Linked DNA regions of Prosthecomicrobium sp. N25. The protein of the gene in region 1 interacts with the protein of each later gene in a pairwise test. Links are inferred from orthologs where the notes say so. Each region holds a gene or a part of one and is shown on either strand. Other genes may lie near its edges.

What was found.
Region 2: the proteins of WBG79_RS07750 (region 1) and ileS interact in binary tests that used the Escherichia coli proteins (3 or more experiments, as listed by UniProt). The link is inferred for Prosthecomicrobium sp. N25 from one-to-one orthologs.

The regions. Positions count from the first base shown.
Region 1 is NZ_JBBCAT010000001.1:1,709,551-1,712,844, reverse strand. What follows is about bases 10-2,994. They hold WBG79_RS07750 (sugar ABC transporter substrate-binding protein), read right to left. Parts: upstream 2,029-2,994; coding sequence 991-2,028; downstream 10-990. Other genes in these bases: WBG79_RS07745 (ROK family transcriptional regulator), read left to right, coding at 2,396-2,994; WBG79_RS07755 (ABC transporter permease), read right to left, coding at 10-627. In the rest of the region: more of WBG79_RS07755, read right to left, coding at 1-9; more of WBG79_RS07745, read left to right, coding at 2,995-3,294. UniProt on the Escherichia coli protein: Part of the ABC transporter complex RbsABC involved in ribose import. Binds ribose. Also serves as the primary chemoreceptor for chemotaxis.
Region 2 is NZ_JBBCAT010000001.1:217,584-221,382, forward strand. What follows is about bases 250-3,739. They hold ileS (isoleucine--tRNA ligase), read left to right. Parts: upstream 250-599; coding sequence 600-3,539; downstream 3,540-3,739. Other genes in these bases: WBG79_RS00995 (DMT family transporter), read left to right, coding at 250-351; lspA (signal peptidase II), read left to right, coding at 3,583-3,739. In the rest of the region: more of WBG79_RS00995, read left to right, coding at 1-249; more of lspA, read left to right, coding at 3,740-3,799. UniProt on the Escherichia coli protein: Catalyzes the attachment of isoleucine to tRNA(Ile). As IleRS can inadvertently accommodate and process structurally similar amino acids such as valine, to avoid such errors it has two additional distinct tRNA(Ile)-dependent editing activities.

The DNA.
Region 1 (3,294 bases):
GGCGGTCAGCCGCATGCCGAAGAAGTCGATCGAGGTGGCGAAGACCTGCAGGAGCGGCGCCTCCGCCTCCACGTCGGCGGCGCGGATCGTCTCGCTCTCGGAGTACCAGAGGTTGAGCGCGAAGAAGATGTTCCAGGTGCCGAGGGTGACGATGAAGGGCGGCAGACGGAAGCGGGTGACGAGCAGGCCGTTGATGCCGCCGCAGATCGCGCCGACGCCGAGGCCGGCCAGGATCGCGACCGGGGCCGGCAGGCCGGCGCCGACGGCGAGCTTGCCCATCACCACCGAGCAGAGGACCATGATGGCGCCGACCGAGAGGTCGATGCCGGCGGTCAGGATGATGATCGTCTGGGCGACGCCGATGACGCCGATGATCGTCACCTGCTGGAGGACCAGCGAGAAGTTGAAGGGGTGCAGGAAGCGCTCGCCGACAATGGTCGAGAAGATCGCCACGCCGATCAGGAGAACGATCGCCGGGATGAGTGTCGGATGCATGTGGAGGAGGTGTTGCAGACGCTTGACGAGCGTCGGCCTGTCCTCCGCGAAGTTGGCCACGCCGGTTTGCACCTGGGCGGCCACGCGCTCGAATTCCGCCGCCTTCGAGGGCGACTCGTCCGTTGCCGACATGGGCTTCCTCCTGGAGTTTCGCTCGACCTAGCCTCGACGGGCGCTCGCATCGGGCCCGCGTTCTGCCGCGCGGGAGGACGCCATGGTCCGCCCGTCCGCCGAGGAATGCAAATCGTTTGAAGAGGGACCGGGCGCCCCGGCGCCGTCGCCGCGAGCCTGCCGCAGGGGCCTCCGCCCCGGTGTCCTCGGACCTGCCGGGCGCGCCGGCGAGGCGGTCCGCCTGCCACGGGCAGGCGGGGGTGGGTGGGGGACGACCGGCGCTTCCCCGGGCCCTGGCCGGAGACCCGCGGCGGCTGGCCGCCGCGGGTTTCCCTATCGCAGATCGGAGCCGCCGTCAGACGGACGGCCGGCCCCGCAGGGGCATCAGCCCCAGCACTTCTTCAGGCCTTCCTCGGTGTTGATCGAGGGCACACCGGAAGCCGGCTTGTCGGTGATCAGGCTGACGCCGGTGTTGAAGAAGTCGAGGCCCGGGGTCGGGGCCGGCTTCTTGCCAGTCTTGGCGAACTCGGCGATCGCCTCGATGCCCTTGGAGGCCATCAGCAGCGGGTACTGCTGGGAGGTCGCGCCGATGATACCGGCCTTGACGTTCTTGACGCCCGGGCAGCCGCCGTCGACCGAGACGATGAGCACGTCCTTGGTCTTGCCGACGGCCTTCAGGGCCTCGTAGGCACCGGCCGCGGCCGGCTCGTTGATGGTGTAGACGACGTTCACGCCGGGGTCCTTCTGGAGCAGGTTCTCCATGGCCTTGCGGCCGCCCTCCTCCGAGCCGGCGGTCACGTCGTTGCCGACGATGCGCTTGTCGGTCTCGTCGCCGTTCTTCTTCGGGTCCTTCACGTCCACGCCGAAGCCGGTGAGGAAGCCCTGGTCGCGCAGGTAGTCGACGGTCGGCATGTTCTTGGAGAGGTCGAGCAGGGCGATCTTGGCGGTGGCGGCCTTGTCGCCGAGGGTCGCCTTGGCCCACTGGCCGATCAGCTTGCCGGCCTCGAAGTTGTCGGTGGCGAAGGTCGCGTCGGCGGCGTCGGCCGGCTCCGTCGGGGTGTCGAGGGCGATGACGAGCACGCCCGCCTGGCGCGCCTTCTTGATGACCGGCACGATGGCCTTGGAGTCGGACGGCACCAGCAGGATGCCCTTGGCGCCGCCGGCGATCAGGTTCTCGATCGCCTGGACCTGACTGTCATGGTCGCCGTCGTATTTGCCCGCGAAGGAGCGCAGCTCCATGCCGAGTTCCTTGGCCTTGGCCTCGGCGCCCTCGCGCATCTTCACGAAGAAGGGGTTGGTGTTGGTCTTGGTGATCAGGCCGACCACGACCTTGCCCTGTGCGGCGGCGGGGCCGGCCGCGAAGGCGAGCCCGAGGGCCGCAGCGGCGACCGTCATGGTGAGCGAAGCCTTGAAGGATTTCATCGGTTTCTTCCTCCCGAAAGCCCCTGTCGGGGCGCCTTGCAGCCTCGTCCGGGCAAGCCCCCGGCGAGGTCTCCCGGCTGACCGCCCTGCCCCCGCCGGGCGCTTCGACGCGCGGTGCGGGGACGGCGGCCGCCATCCGGTAGGGCGGTTCTCGCATGAAGCCGGGAAGCCTGTCAATAAATAAATCCACTGGATGAACTTATTGACAGCACGGGTGCCGAGGGCCATCATCCGCGGCGATGCGAGGCCGGGCCTTGCCTAGGCGGATCGCCTTGCGGCACGTGAAACGAGAGCCTCGCCGGGAGGAGAATCGGTGGACGACCTGCCCGAGATCGGACAGCGCGACGTCGGGCGCGCGGAGCCCGCCCTGCGCGAGGGCCTGCCGGCGGCCGACCTGCGCCGCGGGACAGACCAGGCGGGCGTGCGCCTCTACAACGAGCGGCTGGTGCTGTCGCTGATCCGGCGCGGCGGCGGGCTGCCCAAGGCCGAGATCGCACGGCTGACCGGCCTCTCGCCGCAGACCACGACGGTAATCATGAACCGCCTGGAGCAGGAGGGGCTGATCCGCCGGGGCGAGCCGCAGCGCGGCCGGATCGGGCAGCCGGCCATTCCGTACATGCTCAACCCGGACGGGGCGGTGTCGTTCGGCCTGAAGATCGGCCGCCGCTCGACGGACCTCGTCGTGGTCGACTTCCTCGGCCGGGTCATCGCCCGGCGGCACTGGACCCACCCCTACCCTCTCCCCGACAGCCTGCTCGCCCATGTGCGGGAGGGCACCGCGGACCTGACGGCCCGGCTCAGCGAGACTCAGCGCGCGCGCATCGTCGGCTTCGGGGTGGCGACGCCCTTCGAACTCTGGAACTGGGAGCCCGAGGTCGGCGCGCCGCCCGCGGTCATGCAGGCCTGGCGCGGCTTCGACGCCCGGCAGGCGCTCACGGCCGTCCTGCCCTGGCCGGTGCACGTCATGAACGACGGCACGGCGGCCTGCGCGGCCGAGAACCTGTTCGGCAACGCCCAGGCGGCGCGCGACTTCGTCTACGTGTTCGTCGGCTCCTTCGTGGGCGGCGGCATCGTGGTGTCCGGCAACGTGGTGCCGGGCCGGACCGGCAACGCCGGCGCCATCGGCTCGATGCCCGTCCCGCGCGCCGCCCCTGGCGGCAAGGTGGTGACCGAGCAGTTGATCCGGGCCGCCTCGCTCTACGTGCTGGAGGACCGGCTCAGGGCCGCGGGGGTCGACGCCTCCGACCTCTGGCGCGAGCCGCGGAG
Region 2 (3,799 bases), 1.5 Mb from region 1 along the record:
CAGTTCGTCACCGGCCTCGGCGGCACGCTCCTGCTCGGCGCCGCGCTCGCGGTCGCGACCCTCCTCGGCCTCGAGGGCGCCGCGGCGCGCATGCCGGCCGGCTCCGACTGGCTGATGTTCCTCGGCATCGGCCTGATCTCGCTCGTCACCCACGGGCTCGTGGTCAAGGCCTTCGAGAGCGCGCCGGCCGCCGTGCTGGCGCCGCTCAACTACCTGGAGATCATCAGCGCCACGACCCTCGGCTTCCTGGTCTTCGGCGACTTCCCGGACGGGCCGACCTGGGCCGGCATCGTCCTGATCGTCGGCTCGGGCCTGGCGATCGTGCGGCGCGAGGCGGGCAAGGCCGCGTGACGAGGCGCGATCCGGGCTTCCCCAACCGCCCCGGCGCTGGTAGAACCGCCGCCATCCTTCGACCTCGGGAACGAGCACGCATGCGTCGGCTTCACGCGACCGGGCGGGACCTCCGCCGAATTACGGGCCCGGCCTCCTCCGGGCGCGCCTGATCGCGACCCGGTCGAGGTCCGGGACTTCCTAAGCCTCGCCCCGCGGCGCGGCCCCTCGAGGCCGCCGCCCCTGTCCCGTCCGATCCGAGTTGACCGATGAACGACACGTCCGCCTCCGCGACCCGAGACTATTCGGAGACGCTCTTCCTCCCCGTCACCGACTTCCCCATGCGCGCCGGCCTGCCCGAGAAGGAGCCGAAGATCCTGGAGCGCTGGCAGTCGACGGGCCTGTACCGCCGCCTGCGCGAGGCCGCCAAGGGCCGCCCCCTGTTCGTGCTGCACGACGGCCCGCCGTACGCCAACGGCAACCTCCACATCGGCCACGCGCTCAACAAGATCCTCAAGGACGTCATCACGCGCTTCAAGCAGATGGAGGGCTACGACTCCAACTACGTCCCCGGCTGGGACTGCCACGGCCTGCCCATCGAATGGAAGATCGAGGAGCAGTACCGCGCCAAGGGCCGCAACAAGGACGAGGTGCCGGCGGTCGAGTTCCGCAAGGAGTGCCGGCAGTTCGCCGAGCACTGGATCGGCGTGCAGGCGGCCGAGTTCAAGCGGCTCGGCGTCGAGGGCGACTTCGAAAACCCCTACCTGACCATGGCCTACGAGGCCGAGGCCGTGATCGCCACCGAGCTGCAGAAGTTCGCGGTCTCGGGCCAGCTCTACCGCGGCTCCAAGCCGGTCATGTGGTCGGTCGTCGAGAAGACCGCGCTCGCCGAGGCCGAGGTCGAGTACCAGGACTACCAGTCGGACACGATCTGGGTGAAGTTCCCGGTGGTGGTCGGCCCGGCCGCAGTGGCCGGCGCCTCGGTGGTCATCTGGACGACGACCCCCTGGACCATCCCGGGCAACCGCGCCATCGCGTATTCGTCCAAGGTCGCCTACGGGGTCTACGAGGTGACGGCCGCGCCGGAAGGCAATTGGGCGAAGGCCGGCGACCGCCTGATCCTCGCCGACCGGCTGGCCGAGGAGGTGATGCGCGCCGCGAAGGTGGACTCCTTCGAGAAGCGCGAGGCGCTCTCGGAGCATGATCTCGCCGGCATCGCCTGCAAGCACCCGCTCGCCGCTCTCGGCTACGGCTTCATGGTGCCCATGCTCGAGGGCGACCACGTCTCCGACGATGCGGGCACCGGCTTTGTCCACACCGCCCCGGGCCACGGCCGCGAGGACTTCGAGGCCTGGATGCACCATGCGCGGACCCTGCAGGCGCGCGGCATCGACCCGACGATCCCCTTCACGGTCGACGACGACGGCTATTTCACCGCCCAGGCCCCCGGCTTCGAGAACCGCCGGGTGATCACCGACAAGGGCGAGAAGGGCGACGCCAACGGGGCGGTCATCCAGGCGCTGGCGGACGCCGGCGCCCTGGTGGCGCGCGGCCGCCTGAAGCACCAGTACCCGCATTCCTGGCGGTCGAAGAAGCCGGTCATCTTCCGCAACACGCCGCAATGGTTCATCCACATGGACCGCGACATCGACGGCCAGGGCGACACGCTGCGCGCCCGGTCGCTCAAGGCCATCGCGGAGACCACCTTCTACCCGCCGCAGGGGCAGAACCGGCTGGAAGGCATGATCGCCGGCCGGCCGGACTGGGTCGTCTCGCGCCAGCGCGCCTGGGGCGTGCCGATCGCCGTGTTCCGCCACGAGGACACCGGCCGCCTCGCGCCGGGACCGGACTTCGCCCACAACGACGCGCTGACCCGCCGCGTCTACGACGCCTTCAAGGCCGAGGGCGCCGACGCCTGGTACGCCGAGGGCGCGGAGGAGCGCTTCCTCGGCGGGCTCGTGGACGACCTGCCGAAGTGGCGGAAGGTGAACGACATCCTGGACGTCTGGTTCGACAGTGGCTCCACCCACGCCTTCGTGCTGGAGAAGCGGCCGGACCTGAAGTGGCCGGCGGACATGTACCTGGAGGGCTCGGACCAGCACCGCGGCTGGTTCCACTCCTCGCTCCTGGAGAGCTGCGGCACCCGCGGCCGGGCCCCCTACGACTCGGTCCTGACCCACGGCTTCGTCATGGCCGAGGACGGCCGCAAGATGTCGAAGTCGCTCGGCAACATCGTCGCCCCGCAGGACGTCATCAAGACCTCCGGCGCCGACATCCTGCGGCTCTGGGTCGTCACCTCCGACTATGCGGACGACCTCCGCATCGGCCCAGAGATCATGAAGACCAACGCGGAGGCCTACCGCAAGCTGCGCAACACGCTGCGCTGGATGCTCGGCACCCTCGCCCACCACGAGCCCGGCGACGAGGTCCCGCTCGCCGAGATGCCGGAGCTCGAGCGCTTCATGCTGCACCGCCTCGCCGAGGTCGGCGACGAGGTGCGCGCCGGCTACGCGGCCTACGACTTCAAGCGCATCGTGCATGTGCTGATGAACTTCATGGTCGTCGACCTGTCGGCCTTCTACTTCGACATCCGCAAGGACGCGCTCTACTGCGACCCCTATTCCTCGGTCCGGCGGCGCGCGGCCCTGACGGTGGTCGACCGGCTCTTCGACGCGATCGTCACCTGGCTCGCCCCCATGCTGCCCTTCACCATGGAGGAGGCCTGGACGCTCCGGCACCGGTCGGAGGAGCGCTCCGTCCACCTGGAGCTCTTCCGCGAACTGCCCGCCGACTGGCGCGACGACGCGCTCGCCGCCAAGTGGGCGCGGGTCCGCCGGGTCCGGCGGGCCGTCACCGGCGCCCTCGAACTGGAGCGCGCCGCCAAGCGGATCGGCTCCTCCCTCGAGGCCGCCCCCGTCGTCTACGTCGCCGACGAGGCGCTGCGGACGGCGGCCTGTTCGGTCGACATGGCCGAGATCGCCATCACGAGCGGCCTCACCGTGCTGGCCGGCGAGGGGCCGGCCGACGCGATCCGGATCGACGAGGTCGCCGGCGTCGCGGTCGTGCCGAAGCCCGCCGAGGGCCGCAAGTGCGCCCGCTCCTGGAAGATCAGCACGGAGGTCGGCGCCGACCCGGCCTACCCGGACCTCACGCCCCGCGACGCCGCCGCGATGCGCGAGTGGGAAAGCCGCCGGGGACGCGCCGCGTGAGCGGGCGCTTCCGGCACGAGGGTCGGCCCGCGGGGCCCGGCCGATGACGCCCCGCGTCCTCGGCCTCCTCGTGGCCGCCGTCGGGCTGGCCCTCGACCAGGCCTCCAAGCTCTACGTCCTGCGCGTCGCCGATCTCGGCGAGACGGGCCCGGTCGCGATCGCCCCCTTCGCGGAGTTCCGCCTTGTCTGGAACTACGGCATCTCGTACGGGCTCCTCCGCCAGGAGGGCGACCTCGGCCGCTGGCTCCTGGTGGTGCTCT